DNA from 2 places in the Streptomyces sp. NPDC053432 genome. Region 2 is predicted to be linked to the other one. Evidence: riboswitches for the same ligand, from Rfam matches in the RefSeq annotation. Region 2 holds a riboswitch; the other holds the start of a gene.
What was found. Region 2 has a riboswitch for cobalamin ahead of ACZ6Y1_RS17845 (ribonucleoside-diphosphate reductase subunit alpha). Riboswitches for the same ligand answer to the same signal wherever they lie in the genome.
Positions count from the first base shown of each region.

Region 1 (8,406 bases), on a different contig from region 2:
CGCCCGCACACACGTCCGCACCGGCGGCCGACCCCAAGCGGCGCCCGGGCAGCGCTCCGTGACGCGGCGTTCGAACCACCCGGAGGTGGAGATGACCCCCTTGGAGGGATTGCGCCCGTCTCGGAGGGGGTGGCGCCCGGGCATGTCCCGGGGTGTCGGGGCATGGGGTGATTGTCGGATTAGGTTAGTTTGTCCGTGTTGTGGTTCCGGCGTTCCGGGAGGGAACACTCATGGCTATCGATCTGGACAAGGTGCTCGACAAGGCGTGGGCCGAGAAGCCCCTCTCCGAGGTGCTTTCGGCTCCCGTGTCCGCACTCAAGGGCGTCACCGACAAGGACGGCGAGCTGCTCGCCCAGGCCTTCGGGGTGCGGACCGTCGCCGATTTCGGGCAGCTGAAGTACGCGCGGTGGGCGCAGGCGCTCGTGGCGCTGAACCAGACCGTCAAGGTCTAGTCGGCCGGGCGCAGTCCACGTACTCGGGGTCCGTGGACATGGCAGTGAGAAGACCGTCCTCCTCACCCTTCCAGGGGGTGGGGAGGACGGTCTGCGTGGCGGAGACCCGGCGCGGTGTTACTCCGCCTCGGCCTCGAGGTTGCCCTCCGTGTCCAGGTAGACCTGGCGCAGGGCTTCGAGGACCTGCGGGTCCGGCTTCTCCCACATCCCGCGGGACTCGGCCTCCAGCAGGCGTTCCGCGATGCCGTGGAGCGCCCAGGGGTTGGCCTCCTCCAGGAACGCGCGGTTGGCGGGGTCGAGGACGTAGGTCTCGGTGAGCTTGTCGTACATCCAGTCCGCGATGACGCCGGTCGTGGCGTCGTAGCCGAAGAGGTAGTCGACCGTCGCGGCGAGCTCGAAGGCGCCCTTGTAGCCGTGGCGGCGCATCGCCTCGATCCACTTGGGGTTGACCACGCGGGCGCGGAAGACGCGGCTCGTCTCCTCGACCAGGGTGCGGGTCTTCACCGTCTCGGGGCGGGTGGAGTCCCCGATGTAGGCCTCGGGGGCCGTGCCGCGCAGGGCGCGGACGGTGGCCACCATGCCGCCGTGGTACTGGAAGTAGTCGTCCGAGTCCGCGATGTCGTGCTCGCGCGTGTCCGTGTTCTTGGCGGCGACCGTGATCCGCTTGTACGCCGTCTCCATCTCCTCGCGGGCCGGGCGGCCTTCGAGGCCGCGGCCGTACGCGTAGCCGCCCCAGACCGTGTAGACCTCGGCCAGGTCGGCGTCCGTACGCCAGTCGCGGGAGTCGATGAGCTGGAGGATGCCCGCGCCGTAGGTGCCCGGGCGGGAGCCGAAGATACGGGTCGTCGCGCGGCGTTCGTCGCCGTGGACGGCCAGGTCCGCCTGGGCGTGCGCCCGTACGAAGTTCTCCGCGGCCGGCTCGTCCAGGGAGGCCGCCAGCCGGACCGCGTCGTCCAGGAGGGCGATGACGTGCGGGAACGCGTCGCGGAAGAAGCCCGAGATGCGCAGGGTCACATCGATGCGGGGGCGGCCCAGTTCGGCGAGCGGGACGGCTTCAAGGCCGGTCACGCGGCGGGAGGCCTCGTCCCAGACCGGGCGGACGCCCAGGAGGGCGAGTGCCTCGGCCACGTCGTCGCCCGCCGTGCGCATCGCACTCGTACCCCACAGGGACAGGCCGACGGAGGCGGGCCACTCGTCGTCGTGGTCCGCGCGGTAGCGGGCGAGGAGGGAGTCCGCGAGGGCCTGGCCCGTCTCCCAGGCGAGGCGGGAGGGGACGGCCTTCGGGTCGACCGAGTAGAAGTTGCGGCCCGTCGGCAGGACGTTGACCAGGCCGCGCAGGGGCGAACCGGAGGGGCCCGCCGGGACGAACTCGCCGTCCAGGGCCGAGACCACGTGGGCGATCTCGTCCGTGGTGCCGGCCAGGCGGGGGACCACCTCGCGGGCGGCGAAGGACAGGACGTCGGCGACCGCCTGGGGGTGGCCCGCGGCCACGGCGGGTACGGCCTCCAGGGACCAGTCCGCGTCCTCCATGGCCCGGACCAGGGCGCGGGCCTGCTCCTCGACGGTGTCCGCCGAGGTGCGGGTGGCCGCGGACTCGTCCAGGCCGAGGGCCTCGCGCAGGCCCGGGAGGGCCGTCGTGCCGCCCCAGATCTGGCGGGCGCGCAGGATCGCGAGGACCAGGTTGACGCGGGACTCGCCGGCCGGGGCGCCGCCGAGGACGTGCAGACCGTCGCGGATCTGGGCGTCCTTGACCTCGCACAGCCAGCCGTCGACGTGCAGGAGGAAGTCGTCGAAGCCGTCGTCGTCCGGGCGCTCGTCCAGGCCCAGGTCGTGGTCGAGCTTCGCGGCCTGGATCAGGGTCCAGATCTGCGCGCGGATGGCCGGGAGCTTGGCCGGGTCCATGGCGCTGATCTGCGCGTACTCGTCCAGGTGCTGCTCCAGGCGGGCGATGTCGCCGTACGACTCGGCGCGCGCCATCGGCGGGACGAGGTGGTCGATGAGGGTCGCGTGGACGCGGCGCTTGGCCTGGGTGCCCTCGCCCGGGTCGTTGACCAGGAACGGGTAGATGAGGGGCAGGTCGCCGAGGGCCGCGTCGGGGGCGCAGGAGGCGGACAGGCCGGCGTTCTTGCCCGGGAGCCACTCCAGGTTGCCGTGCTTGCCCAGGTGGATCATCGCGTCGGCACCGAAGCCGCCGTCGGCCGCCGCCGCCTGGATCCAGCGGTACGCCGCCAGGTAGTGGTGCGACGGCGGCAGGTCCGGGTCGTGGTAGATCGCGATCGGGTTCTCGCCGAAGCCGCGCGGCGGCTGGATCAGGATCAGGAGGTTGCCGCGGCGCAGGGCGGCCAGGACGATGTCGCCCTCCGGGTTGGCGGAGCGGTCGACGAACATGTTTCCCGGCGCCTCGCCCCAGTGCTCCTCGACGCTCTCGCGCAGGTCGGCGGGCAGCTCGGAGTACCAGCGCTTGTAGTCCGCCGCCGGGATGCGGACGGGGTTGCGCGCCAACTGCTCCTCGGTCAGCCAGTCCTGGTCGTGGCCGCCGGCCTCGATGAGCGCGCGGATCAGCTCGTCGCCGTCGCCGGAGACCAGGCCGGGGATCTCGGCGGCCGGACCGAAGTCGTAGCCGTGGGAGATGAGGGTGCGCAGCAGCTCCACGGCGCTGGCCGGGGTGTCCAGGCCGACCGCGTTGCCGATGCGGGAGTGCTTGGTCGGGTACGCGGAGAGGACCAGCGCGATCCGCTTGTCACGGCGGTCGGTGTGGCGCAGGCGGGCGTGGCGCACCGCGATGCCGGCGACGCGGGCGGCGCGTTCGGGGTCGGCGACGTAGGCGGGCAGACCGTCCTCGTCGAGCTCCTTGAAGGAGAACGGGACCGTGATCAGGCGGCCGTCGAACTCGGGTACGGCGACCTGGGTGGCGGCGTCGAGGGGGGACAGGCCCTCGTCGTTCTCCTCCCAGGCGGAACGGGAGCCGGTCAGGCACAGGGCCTGGAGGATCGGCACGCCGAGGGCGGCGAGGGCGCCGGCGTCCCAGGACTCGTCGTCTCCGCCCGCGGAGGCGGTGGCGGGCTTGGTGCCGCCGGCGGCGAGGACGGTGGTGACGATCGCGTCCGCGGACTCCAGGGCCTGGAGGAGCTCCGGCTCCGGGGTGCGCAGGGAGGAGACGTACAGGGGGAGCGGCCGGGCGCCCTGGGCCTCGATCGCGTCGCAGAGGGCGTGCACGAAGGCGGTGTTGCCGGACATCTGGTGGGCGCGGTAGTAGAGCACCGCGATGGCGGGGCCGGTGGTCTGCGTGGAGGTGCGCTCCAGGGAGCCCCAGGTGGGGGCGGCGGCCGGGGGCTCGAAGCCGTGGCCGGTGAGGAGGACGGTGTCCGAGAGGAAGCGGGCCAGCTGCCCGAGGTTGGCCGGGCCGCCGTGCGCGAGGTAGGCGTGCGCCTCGGCCGCGATGCCGATGGGGACCGTGGAGGCCTCCATCAGCTGGGCGTCGGGAGCCTGTTCGCCGGTCAGGACGACGACCGGGCGGGTCTGGCCCGGGGCGAGGAGGACGTCGAGGCCGTCCTGCCAGGCGCGCAGGCCGCCGAGGAGGCGTACGACGACCAGGTCGACCCCGTCGAGGAGCGCGGGGAGGTCGTCGAGGGGCAGCCGGGAGGGGTTCGCGAACCGGTACGGGACGGCGGTGTCGCCGGTGGCGGCGGTGTCCGCGGTGGCGGCGGTGTTCGCGGCCAGGTTCGCGGCGCGGGCGCTGAGCAGATCGGTGTCGGACGTCGACAGCAGCAGGATCATGCGGCGGCAGGCCTTCCTCGGGGTTTCCGCGCCCCGGGCAGTGAGGACAGCGGGAGTTCCTGACTCACCCCGCGGGTCGCTCCGCGGGATTCACAGTGGCGGGACCGCGCCGGAATCGCACCGGGCTTCCTCCCATGTCGCCGTCCTCGGCGATGGCGGACCGTGTGGCGCCGCCGGGGGTCATCCTAGGGGGGCTTTGCCCTGGCCGGGCGAGGTGGGGGGTGGGGGCGGTTGCCGGGGCTCTGCCGTTGTGCTGCGCCGGCGGGGCGGTTCGGGTGCGGGGCCGTTGCCGGGGCTCTGCCGTTGTGCTGCGCCGGCTGGGGCGTTCGGGTGCGGGTCCGTTGCCGGGGCTCTGCCCCGGACCCCGCGCCTCAAACGCCGGCGGGGCTGGATTGGCCGGGCGGGGGCTGGATTGGCCGGGCGGGGGCTGGATTGGCTGGGCCGGGGGTGGATTGGCCGGGCGGGCCTGGATTGGCTGGGCCGGGGGTGGGTTGGCTGGGCGGGCCTGGATTGGCTGGGCGGGGGTGGGTTGGTGACGGTGTGGGTGCTCAGGGTGGCGACGGACACAGGTCGGGGGAGCGGAAACGTAGGTATGCTCGCCGCCATGCCCCAGCCCCCTGTCGCCGCATCGCGGGACGAACCCGTCATACGGGACCGCGGTGACGCCTGCCCCGGCGCGCTGCGGCTGCACGCCGCGGACGACGGGTTCCTCGCGCGGGTGCGGATCCCCGGCGGGCTGCTGACCGCGTCGCAGGCCGCCGCGCTGGCGGTCGCCGCCGACCGGTTCGGGGACGGGCACCTGGAGCTCACCTCGCGCGGGAACGTACAGCTGCGCGGCCTCGCCGACGGGTGCGGGGGCGGGCTCGCCGAGTTGCTCGACGCGGCCGGGCTGCTGCCCGCCCCGGCCCACGAGCGGGTGCGCAACATCGTCGCCTCCCCGCTCGCCGACCCCGGCCCGGCGACGGCGCTCGACGCACTGCTCTGCGCCGACGCCCGCGTCACCGCCCTGTCCGGGCGGTTCCTGTTCGCCGTCGACGACGGCCGTGGGGACGTCGCCGCCCTCGACCCCGACATCACCCTCCTCGGCCCCGACGCCGACGGCCGTACGCTGCTGCGCCTCGGCGCGGCCCGCGACGCCGTCGAGGTCCGGGCCGAGGACGCGCCCCGGGCCGCCCTGCTGGCCGCCCACCACCTCCTCGACGCCGTCGCGGAGGCCGGGACCCGGGCCTGGCGCGTGGCCGAGCTGACCGGCGAACACGCCCTGGACACCGGTGAGTTCGGCCGGGTGCTGGACGGTTTCGGGATCCCCGCCCGGTACGTTGCCGACGCGGCCGGGCCGTGCGCGCCGCCGCCCGCCCCCGGGGCCCACGGGGACGCGCTCTGCGTGCTGGTCCCGCTCGGCCGGCTCACCACCGCCCAGTGGCGGACGCTGCCGGGAGACCTGCGGATCACGCCCTGGCGCAGCATCGTCGTCACGGGCGGCGCCCCGGCGGCCGTCGACCCCGGGCTCGTCACCGACCCCGGCAGTCCCTGGCGGTCCGTCACCGCCTGTACCGGGCGGCCCGGTTGCGCGAAGTCCCTCGCGGACGTGCGTGCCGACGCGCGTGCCCTCGTACGGGTGGCGACGGGCGAGCTGCCCGTGCACTGGTCCGGCTGCGAGCGCAGGTGCGGGCACCCGCGGGGGACGCAATGGGTGGACGCCCTCGCCACGGGGGACGGATACCGGTTGTCCGTGCACGGGCGGGAAGTGTCCCGCGAGCCGGCAGACCTGGCGGCCGCGCTGTCGGCCGCGCGCCACGCGAACCCCTCAGATTCCGAAGCCGCAGTGAAGAAATGAGCGAGTACACCGTGTTCGAGTACGAGAAGGACGGCGCCGCGATCTACCGCCAGTCCTTTGCCACGATCCGCGCCGAGGCGGATCTCTCCGGGCTGCCCGCCTCGGTCGCCCAGGTCGCGGTGCGCATGATTCACGCCTGCGGGATGACCGACCTGCCCCGCGACCTGGGGTACACGCCCGAGGTGGTGCTGCGGGCCCGCGCCGCGCTGGAGGCCGGCGCGCCGATCCTGTGCGACGTGCAGATGGTCGCCAGCGGGGTCACCCGCAAGCGGCTGCCCGCCGACAACGACGTGATCTGCACCCTCTCCGACCCGGCCGTGCCGGAGCTCGCCGCGAAGATGGGCACCACGCGCAGCGCCGCCGCCCTCGAAGTCTGGCGTGACCGGGGCCTGTTGGAGGGATCCGTCATCGCCGTCGGCAACGCGCCCACCGCGCTCTTCCGGCTGCTGGAGATGATGGAGGAGGGCGCCCCGCGTCCCGCCGCCGTCATCGGCGTGCCCGTCGGCTTCATCGGCGCGGCCGAATCCAAGGACGCCCTCGCCGCGCACCCCTCCGGGCTCGACCACCTGATCGTGCGCGGGCGGCGCGGCGGCAGCGCCATCGCCGCCGCCGCCCTCAACGCCATTGCGAGCGTGGCCGAATGAGCGGCGGCAAGGGACGGCTGTACGGGGTCGGGCTCGGGCCCGGCGATCCGAACCTGATGACCCTGCGGGCCGTCGAGGTGATCGGCGAGGCGGACGTCGTCGCGTACCACAGCGCGCGCCACGGGCGGTCCATCGCCCGCTCGATCGCCGCGAAGCACCTGCGCGAGAGCCACATCGAGGAGCCGCTGGTCTACCCGGTGACGACCGAGACCACCGACCACCCCGGCGGGTACCAGGGCGCGATGGAGGAGTTCTACGAGGCCGCCGCGGCCCGGCTCGCCGCGCACCTGGACGCCGGCCGGACCGTCGCCGTGCTCGCCGAGGGCGACCCGCTCTTCTACAGCTCGTACATGCACATGCACAAGCGGCTCGCGGACCGCTACGAGACCGAGGTGATCCCCGGCGTCACCTCGGTGAGCGCCGCCGCCGCCCGGCTCGGCACCCCGCTCGTCGAGGGCGAGGAGGTGCTGACGATCCTCCCCGGCACCCTGCCCGAGGAGGAGCTCACCGCCCGGCTCGCCGCCACCGACTCGGCCGTCGTGATGAAGCTCGGCCGGACCTTCCCCGCCGTGCGCGGCGCGATGGAGACCAGCGGCCGGCTCGCCGAGGCGCGCTACGTCGAGCGCGCCACCATGGAGGGCGAGCGGACCGGGCTGCTCGCCGAGACGGACGCCCAGAGCGTGCCGTACTTCGCCGTCGCCGTAGTGCCCAGCCGGATCGGCAACCCGGGCAGCGTGCCCTCGGGGCCCGGCGAGGTCGTGGTCGTCGGCACCGGACCGGCCGGGCCGCTGTGGCTGACCCCGCAGACCCGGCGGGCGCTCGCCGACGCCGAGGTGCTCGTCGGGTACACGACGTACCTGGACCGGGTGCCCGTCAAGCCGGGCCAGGTCAGGCACGGTTCGGACAACAAGGTGGAGTCGGAGCGCGCCGAGTTCGCGCTCGACCTCGCCCGGCGCGGCAAGCGGGTGGCCGTGGTCTCCGGCGGCGACCCCGGGGTCTTCGCCATGGCCACGGCGGTCCTGGAGGTCGCGGGCCAGGACGGCTACAAGGACGTGCCCGTACGGGTCCTGCCGGGCGTGACGGCGGCCAACGCGGCGGCCGCCGCGGCCGGGGCGCCGCTCGGCCACGACTACGCGACCGTGTCGCTGTCGGACCGGCTCAAGCCGTGGGAGGTCATCGCGGAACGGCTGCGCGCCGCGGCCACCGCCGACCTGGTGCTCGCCCTGTACAACCCCGGTTCGCGCAGCCGGACCTGGCAGGTGGCGCAGGCCCGGGAGCTGCTGCTGGAGCTGCGCGCGCCGCAGACCCCGGTGGTCGTCGCACGCGACGTGGGTGGGCCGGAGCAGTCGGTGCGGATCGTCACGCTCGCCGAACTGGAGCCGTCCGAGGTGGACATGAGGACGATCCTGCTGATCGGTTCCTCGCAGACGCAGATCACCGAGCGGGCCGACGGGTCGCGGATCACGTGGACCCCGCGCCGGTACCCGTGACCGGGGTGGAGTGACGGGCGTCGGGCCCGGGGTGCCTGCTTCACCCCGGGCCCGGCGTGTTCACGCCCGCTGCCGCAGCCAGTCCAGGGCCGCTGCCACCGAAGCCGCCTCAGCCACGCCCTCCGGGACGGCCGGGCGGCGTACGACGAGGACCGGGACGCCCGCCTCACGGGCCGCGGTGAGCTTGGGGGCGGTGGCCGAACCGC
Region 1 covers NZ_JBVJKF010000003.1:49,163-57,568, forward strand. The annotation lists gene ACZ6Y1_RS06400 (hypothetical protein) at 231-452, shown strand; gene cobN (cobaltochelatase subunit CobN) at 570-4,229, opposite strand; cobalamin riboswitch at 4,270-4,396, opposite strand; gene ACZ6Y1_RS06410 (cobalamin biosynthesis protein CobG) at 4,822-6,066, shown strand; gene ACZ6Y1_RS06415 (precorrin-8X methylmutase) at 6,063-6,710, shown strand; gene ACZ6Y1_RS06420 (precorrin-2 C(20)-methyltransferase) at 6,707-8,200, shown strand; gene ACZ6Y1_RS06425 (cobalt-precorrin-6A reductase) at 8,261-8,406, opposite strand, start outside.
Region 1: linked by a shared signal. The riboswitch ahead of cobN (cobaltochelatase subunit CobN) and the one ahead of ACZ6Y1_RS17845 (ribonucleoside-diphosphate reductase subunit alpha) in region 2 are both predicted to bind cobalamin.

Region 2 (8,406 bases):
ACGCACGGGTCCGGTTCAAGCCAACTCGGGGCCGCCGCGATCCGGTCAGGCGACGGCCCGGGGGCCGCGGAAGGCACGCCTGAAGGAGTTCGGGGTGGTGCCGAGCGTCCGCAGGAAGTGGTGGCGCAGGGCGGCCGCGTTGCCGAAGCCGCAGTGGCCGGCGATCGCGTCGACGGTCTCGTCAGTGGTCTCCAGCAACTCCTGGGCGAGCAGCACCCGCTGGCGCAGCACCCACTGGTAGGGGGTGGTGCCGGTCTCCTGGAGGAAGCGGCGGGCGAAGGTGCGCGGTGACATGTGCGCGCGCTCCGCCAGCTGCTCGACGGTGATCTCCTCCTCCAGGTGGCGGGCCATCCACGCGATCACCTCGCCCACCGTGTCGCAGGCCGTGCGCGGCAGCGGCCGCTGGATGAACTGGGCCTGGCCGCCGTCCCGGTGGGGCGGCACGACCATCCGCCGCGCGATGGTGTTGGCCACCTCCGCGCCCTGCTCCTGCCGTACGACGTGCAGGCACGCGTCGATCCCGGAGGCGGTGCCGGCCGCGGTGACGACCTGGCCCTCGTCCACGTACAGCACGTCGGGGTCGACCAGGGCGCGCGGATAGCGGCGCACCAGCGCGGGCGCGTGCATCCAGTGCGTGGTGCAGCGGCGGCCGTCGAGCAGCCCGGCCGCACCCAGCATGAAGGCGCCGCTGCACACGCTCAGCAGCCGCGCGCCGCGCGCCACGGCCCGGTCGAGCGCGCCCAGCAGCGCCTCCGGGTAGTCCCGGGTGGGGGCCTCCCGGTCGGCGGGCAGGCAGATCAGGTCCGCCTCCTCCAGCCGCTCGGGCCCGTGGGGGAGCGTGAGGGCGAAGTGGCCGTCGCCGGCGGGCAGCGGGTTGTCCTCGACCGCGCAGACGGCGAAGTCGTACACCGGCAGGCCCATCGCGCTGCGGTCGATCCCGAAGACCTCGCAGAAGATGCCCAGTTCGAAGGGGGCGACCCCGTTGACCACGGCCACGGCGACGTTGTTCAGAGGCATGGGTCCAGTGTGGCAGTAATTCGCTCTTTCATGACAGTCCTGCCACTGTCCGGTTTTCGCCGCTCTCGCGAGAGTGGAGCCATGACCACGCTCCTGAACCACCTCGTCGTCCTCGCCGTCGCGGCCCTCCTCGCCGGCCCCTCCCTGTACGCGCTCGCCCGCGAACGCACGATCGACCGGCAGCTGCGCGAAGCAGCCGCCGGCCGATCGGAGGCGAAGGAGTGCGAGCCCTCGAAGGCTCAGAAGTCCTCGTCCAGGTCGACGGTCCCCTCGACCGCGACCTGGTAGGCCGACGGGCGGCGCTCGAAGAAGTTCGTCAGCTCCTGGACGCCCTGCAGCTCCATGAAGGAGAACGGGTTCTGCGAGCCGTACACCGGCGGGAAGCCGAGGCGGACCAGGCGCTGGTCGGCGACGCACTCCAGGTACTCGCGCATCGACTCGGTGTTCATGCCCGGCAGACCGTCGCCGCACAGGTCGCGGCCGAACTGGAGCTCCGCCTCGACGGCCTCCTTCAGCATGTCGGTGACCTGCTGCCGCAGCTCCTCGTCGAAGAGCTCCGGCTCCTCCTTGCGGACGGTGTCGATGACCGCGAAGGCGAAGTCCATGTGGCAGCTCTCGTCGCGGAACACCCAGTTGGTGCCGGTGGCCAGGCCGTGCAGCAGACCGCGGGAGCGGAACCAGTACACGTACGCGAAGGCGCCGTAGAAGAACAGGCCCTCGATGCACGCGGCGAAGCAGATCAGGTTCAGCAGGAAACGGCGGCGGTCGGCCTGCGTCTCCAGCCGCTCGATCTTCTCGACCGAGTCCATCCACTTGAAGCAGAACTGCGCCTTCTCACGGATCGAGGGGATCTCCTCGACCGCGTCGAAGGCCGCCGCGCGGTCGTCCGGGTCGGGCAGGTAGGTGTCGAGCAGCGTCAGGTAGAACTGGACGTGCACGGCCTCCTCGAACAGCTGGCGCGACAGGTACAGGCGCGCCTCCGGGGAGTTGATGTGCTTGTAGAGGGTGAGCACCAGGTTGTTCGAGACGATCGAGTCGCCCGTCGCGAAGAACGCCACCAGACGGCCGATCATGTGCTGCTCGGCCGGGGTCAGCTTCGCGAGGTCGGCGACGTCCGAGTGGAGGTCGACCTCCTCCACGGTCCAGGTGTTCTTGATGGCGTCCCGGTAGCGCTCGTAGAAGTCGGGGTAGCGCATCGGGCGGAGCGTGAGCTCGAAGCCCGGGTCCAGGAGGTTCTTGTCGGACTGGGTGTTGCTCATTACTGGCAGGCCTCGCAGGACTCGGGGTTCTCAAGGGAGCAGGCCAGCGCATCGGCGTCGACGGCCTGGGGGAGCGCCACCGGGGTGGCGGCCTGCGCGGCGCGGGCGATCTTCGTCGCCGGGCGCGAGCGCAGGTAGTACGTGGTCTTCAGGCCCTGCTTCCAGGCGTACGCGTACATCGAGCTGAGCTTGCCGATGGTGGGCGTCTCCAGGAACAGGTTCAGCGACTGCGACTGGTCGAGGAACGGCGTACGGGCCGCCGCCATGTCGATCAGGCCGCGCTGCGGGATCTCCCACGCCGTGCGGTACAGCTCGCGCACCTCCGCCGGGATCCAGCCGAAGCCCTGGACCGAACCGGAGGAGTCGCGCAGCGCCTCGCGGGTCTGGGCGTCCCACACGCCGAGCTGCTTCAGCTCCTCCACCAGGTAGCCGTTGACCTGGAGGAACTCGCCCGACAGGGTCTCGCGCTTGAAGAGGTTGGAGACCTGCGGCTCGATGCACTCGTACACGCCGGCGATCGAGGCGATCGTCGCCGTCGGGGCGATCGCGAGGAGCAGCGAGTTGCGCATGCCGGTCTTGGCGACGCGGGCGCGCAGGGCGTCCCAGCGCTCCGGCCAGTTCAGCTCGGTCTCGTAGTGGTCCGGGTGCAGGACGCCGCGCGCGGTGCGGGTCTGCTGCCACGCGGGCAGCGGGCCGCTGCGCTCGGCGAGGTCGCACGAGGCCTCGTACGCGGCCAGCATGATGCGCTCGGAGAGCTTCGTGGACAGCGCCTTCGCCTCGGCGGAGTCGAAGGGCAGCTTCAGCTTGAAGAAGACGTCCTGGAGGCCCATGGCGCCCAGGCCGACCGGTCGCCAGCGGGCGTTGGAGCGGCCCGCCTGCTCGGTCGGGTAGAAGTTGATGTCCACCACGCGGTCGAGGAAGGTGACGGCGGTGCGGACGGTCTCGTCGATCCGCTCCCAGTCGATCCCGCCGTCCACGACGAAGGCGCCGAGGTTGACCGAGCCGAGGTTGCAGACGGCGGTCTCCCCGTCGTTCGTGACCTCGATGATCTCGGTGCACAGGTTGGAGGAGTGGACGACCGTGCCGGGCTCGGCGGTCTGGTTCGCCGTGCGGTTGGAGGCGTCCTTGAAGGTCATCCAGCCCTGGCCGGTCTGCGCGAGGGTGCGCATCATCCGGCCGTACAGGTCGCGGGCGGGCATGGTCTTGCGGGCCAGGCCCGACTCCTCGGCCTTGCGGTAGGCGGCGTCGAACGCGTCGCCCCACAGGTCGACCAGCTCGGGGACGTCGGCCGGGGAGAACAGCGACCAGTCGGCGTCGGCGTTCACGCGGCGCATGAACTCGTCCGGCACCCAGTGGGCGAGGTTCAGGTTGTGCGTACGGCGCTGGTCCTCACCGGTGTTGTCGCGGAGCTCCAGGAACTCCTCGATGTCCGCGTGCCAGGTCTCCAGGTAGACGGCGGCGGCGCCCTTGCGGCGGCCGCCCTGGTTCACGGCGGCGACGGAGGCGTCCAGCGTCTTCAGGAACGGCACGATGCCGTTGGAGTGGCCGTTGGTGCCGCGGATCAGCGAACCGCGGGCGCGGATGCGGGAGTACGAGAGGCCGATGCCGCCGGCGTGCTTGGAGAGGCGGGCGACCTGGTGGTAGCGGTCGTAGATCGAGTCGAGCTCGTCCAGCGGGGAGTCCAGCAGGTAGCAGGAGGACATCTGCGGGTGCCGGGTGCCGGAGTTGAAGAGCGTGGGGGAGGAGGGCAGGTAGTCGAGGCGGCTCATCAGCCGGTACAGCGAGGCCACCTCCTCGACGGCCCGGACGCTCTCGTCCGCGGCGAGGCCGCAGGCCACGCGCAGCATGAAGTACTGCGGGGTCTCGATCACCTGGCGGGTGAGGGGGTGGCGCAGCAGGTAGCGGCTGTGCAGGGTGCGCAGGCCGAAGAAGCCGAAGCGGTCGTCCGCGCCCTCGGCGAGGGAGTGCTCGACCAGCGAGTCCAGCCGGGCCGCGTGGGCGCGGACGAACTCGGCCGTGCGGTCGGCGATGAGGCCCTCGCGGTGGCCGACCTCGACGGAACCGGAGAAGGAGGTGGAGCCCTGGCCGGCGGCCTCGTCGCGGACGGCCAGCGTCAGCAGCCGGGCGGCGAGCTTCGAGTACGCCGGGTCCTCGGAGATCAGGCCCGCGGCGGCCTCGGTGGCCAGGCCGCGCAGTTCGGCCTCGTCGGCCGTGGAGCTGCGGCCGCGCAGCGCGGCGGCGGCCACCCGGCCGGGGTCGGTGTCGGGGAGGTCCGCCGTCAGTTCGGTGAGGGTACGCAGCAGCGCGGCCCCCGGGCCCTCGGTGTTGTCGCCAGAAACGGACTCGGCGCGCGGTGCGGAAGGCGCGATGGTCACGGCGGGAGCTCTCCCTCGCTCGGCCCGGGCGACGGCGGGCGGACGCGGGGGAGCGCGTGCGGGCGTGGCAGGTACGCGTAACACCGCACGGCGTCCACCGGCCCAACCTCGAAGCCCGGACGTATCGGCACCCGGTTCGGTCGACCCGGGTGCACCGTCGGCAGGTCCTCGGACTTTTCATACCGTTGCGGGACAGTTCCGGATTCGCACCGGATTCCCCTGCGGCGACAGCGAGGATGAGCATACATGTGGGGGCCGCGTCCTGCGCGACCCCCTAGATGTTGTGTCGCTGCGGTTACAGCTCCAGACGGTAGGTGAGCAGGGTCAGCCCGGGAACGGGCGCCCAGTCCCGCTCGGGCGTGCGGACGAAACCGAGCCGTTCGTAGATCCGTTGGGCGCCCTGCATGCCGCGCTGGGTCGAGAGCACCAGGTGCGTGACGCCCTCCAGCTCCCGGGCCCGGGCCATGCAGGCCCGCACCAGGGCCTCGCCCGCGCCGCGTCCGCGCGCCTCCCGGGAGACGGCCAGCATCCGGAACTCCGCCTCGCCGGGCCCGGCGATGTCGGCGAGCGGGCTCCCGGGCGGGGCGAAGGTCACCCCGCCGAGCACGGCCCCCTCGTGGGCGGCCACGAGCACCTCGCCGTGGGCGGCCCGCCCGGCGACGTCGCGCAGCACGCCCGCGTAGAACGCCTCGCCGGAGCCGAGGAGCCCGTCGCCCAGGTAGGCCTGCGCGGTGATCTCGCCGAGCTGTTCGTATTCGGCGGGTCGGGCCGCCCTGATCAGGATGTCCATGCGGTCGAGTGTGCCGGACGGGTGTCGGCGGTCGGCGCTATCGTCGGAGGCAGCACCGTCGAGGAAGGCGAGCGAGGCATGACCGTCATGACCGAACGCCCCCACATGACGACCGAAGCGTTCGAGCACCTGGCCCGGATAGCGGCCCGCGAGGAGGAGGGGCTGCGACTGGAATTCATCGGTGGGGTGCTGAGGAGCAAGGCCATGCCTGACGGGGACCACGGGCGGATCATCGTATGGCTGTCGCGGATCTGCATCCAACACCGTCCGGGGTTCTGGCTGCACGCCGGGCAGGGGATCAAGGCCGAACAGCACCGGGAAGGGCGCGCCATTCCGGATGGGGTCCTGGCACACGAAGACGCCTTCGTCGGGCAGGGCGACTGGGTGGATCCGAACTCGATCCTGATGGCCGTCGAGGTGACCTCGTGGGACTCCGACACCGAGCGGCGCGACCGGGTCGAGAAGCCGCGCGCCTACGCGGAGACCGGTATCCCCGTGTACCTGCTCATCGACCGGCTCAAGTGCCAGGTTCTCGTTCACAGCGACCCTGACGGCGAGCGCTACGAGACCGTCCGCACCGTTCCCTTCGGCAGGGAAGTCAACCTTCCCGAGCCCGTCGGGATCACCCTCCGGACCGAGCCCCTCAAGGACTGGGTGCGCTGACGAACGGCGAAGGGCCCCGCCGTACTCGGCGGGGCCCTTCGGGCTGCGCTCAGCAGCAGCGGAAGCCCTCGCGGGGGTCCGCCTCGCGGGCGTCCGTGCGGGCGCGTTCGAACTCGCGCCGGGTGGGGACGGCCGCCTGCGGGTCGTGGGACCGGGCGTGGGCTACGTACCGGTCGTAGGCCGCCTCGCCCGAGAACTCCCGTACGAAGTACCGGACGCGGGCCAGCGCGTCGCGCACGCTCACGACGCCGCCGGTTCCTTGGCCCGTCCGCCGCCCGAGTCCAGGCCCGCCGCGGCGAGCTCGGCCCGTTCGGCCGCGGTCGGGATCAGCCCGGCCGGGGCGACGATCTTCGACTCGGTCCACGGGACCTCGGACAGCCGCACCGACTCCGGGTCGGAGACCGCCTTGAAGCAGGTCCGGGCGGCGTCGGCCAGCACGATGATGATCAGTGCCGCGAACAGTGCCGACAGCACGCCGTCCACCGTGGCGTTGGTGACCACGGTGTGCATGTCGTCCATGGTCTTGGCGGGCGGCAGCACCTTGCCCGCGTCGATCCCGCCCTGGTACTTGTCGCGCTGCGCGAAGAAGCCGACCTTCACGTCGTCCGAGAAGACCTTCTGGTAGCTCGCGGTCAGCGTCACGGCCACGTCCCATGCCAGCGGAACGCCGGTCACCCAGGCCCACTTGAGCCGGCCGGACTTGACCAGCAGCGTGGTGCAGACGGCCAGGGCGACGGCGGCGAGGAGCTGGTTCGCGATGCCGAACAGCGGGAAGAGCTGGTTGATGCCGCCCAGCGGGTCCTTGATGCCGACCCAGAGGAAGTAGCCCCAGCCGCCGACGACGACGGCGCTGGCGATCCACACGCCGGGCTTCCAGCTGACGTCCTTGAAGGACTTGTGCACGTTGCCGAGGGTGTCCTGGAGCATGAACCGCCCCACGCGGGTGCCCGCGTCGACGGTCGTCAGGATGAACAGCGCCTCGAACATGATGGCGAAGTGATACCAGAAGGCCTTCATCCCCGCGCCGCCGATCACGGACGAGAAGATCTCCGACATTCCGAGTGCGAAGGTCGGCGCGCCACCGGTGCGGGAGAGCAGGCTCGCCTCCTCGACGTCCTTGGCGGCCTGCGCGAGCGCCTCCGGGCTGATCGCGAAGCCGAAGTGGGTCACCGCCTGCGAGGCGCTCTGGACCGTGGTGCCGATGACGCCGCCGGGGGAGTTCACCGCGAAGAACAGACCGGGATCGATGATGGTGGCCGCGATCATCGCCATGATGGCGACGAACGACTCCGTGAGCATCGCGCCGTAGCCGATGACCCGGACCTGGGTCTCCTTCTGGATCATCTTCGGGGTGGTGCCCGAGGAGACCAGCGAGTGGAAGCCGGACAGGGCCCCGCACGCGATGGTGATGAAGACGAAGGGGAACATCGACCCGGCGAAGACCGGGCCGTCGCCACGGGCCGCGAAGTCGGTGACCGCGGGCATCTTCAGGGTCGGCATGGCGATGACCACGCCCAGCGCCATCAGTGCGATGGTGCCGACCTTCATGAAGGTGGAGAGGTAGTCGCGGGGCGCGAGAAGCATCCACACCGGCAGCACCGACGCGACGAAGCCGTAGCCGATCATCCAGATGACCAGCGTCTCCTTCTCCAGCGTGAAGGTGGACGCCAGCGAGGACTCGGCGACCCAGCCGCCCGCGACGATGGCGAGGAGCAGCAGCGCGACGCCGATGACGGAGACCTCGGTGACCCGGCCCGGCCGCAGTACGCGCAGGTAGAAGCCCATGAAGAGGGCGATCGGGATGGTCATGCCGATGGAGAAGACGCCCCACGGGGAGTGCGCCAGGGCGTTCACGATGACCAGGCCGAGCACGGCCAGCAGGATGATCATGATGGTGAACACGGCGACCAGGGCGGCGGCTCCGCCGATCGGGCCGATCTCGTCACGGGCCATCTGGCCGAGGGAGCGGCCGTCGCGGCGGGTGGAGAAGAACAGCGTGACCATGTCCTGGACGGCGCCGGCGAAGATGACGCCCGCGACGATCCAGATGGTGCCCGGCAGGTAGCCCATCTGCGCGGCGAGCACGGGGCCGACGAGCGGGCCGGCGCCGGCGACGGCGGCGAAGTGGTGGCCGAAGAGCACCCGGCGGTCGGTGGGGTGGAAGTCGACACCGTTGTCGAGGCGTTCGGCGGGGGTGGCCCGGGTGGCGTCCACCTTCAGCACGCGGTTCGCGATGAAACGCGCGTAGAAGCGGTAGCCGATGGCGTAGGAGCCGACCGCGGCCGCGAGCAGCCAGGCGGCG
Region 2 covers NZ_JBVJKF010000009.1:244,913-253,318, forward strand. The annotation lists gene ACZ6Y1_RS17830 (helix-turn-helix domain-containing protein) at 46-1,017, opposite strand; gene ACZ6Y1_RS17835 (hypothetical protein) at 1,099-1,305, shown strand; gene ACZ6Y1_RS17840 (ribonucleotide-diphosphate reductase subunit beta) at 1,257-2,276, opposite strand; gene ACZ6Y1_RS17845 (ribonucleoside-diphosphate reductase subunit alpha) at 2,276-4,651, opposite strand; adenosylcobalamin-variant (AdoCbl-variant) riboswitch at 4,806-4,882, opposite strand; gene ACZ6Y1_RS17850 (GNAT family N-acetyltransferase) at 4,947-5,441, opposite strand; gene ACZ6Y1_RS17855 (Uma2 family endonuclease) at 5,520-6,104, shown strand; gene ACZ6Y1_RS17860 (YbdD/YjiX family protein) at 6,154-6,348, opposite strand; gene ACZ6Y1_RS17865 (carbon starvation CstA family protein) at 6,345-8,406, opposite strand, start outside.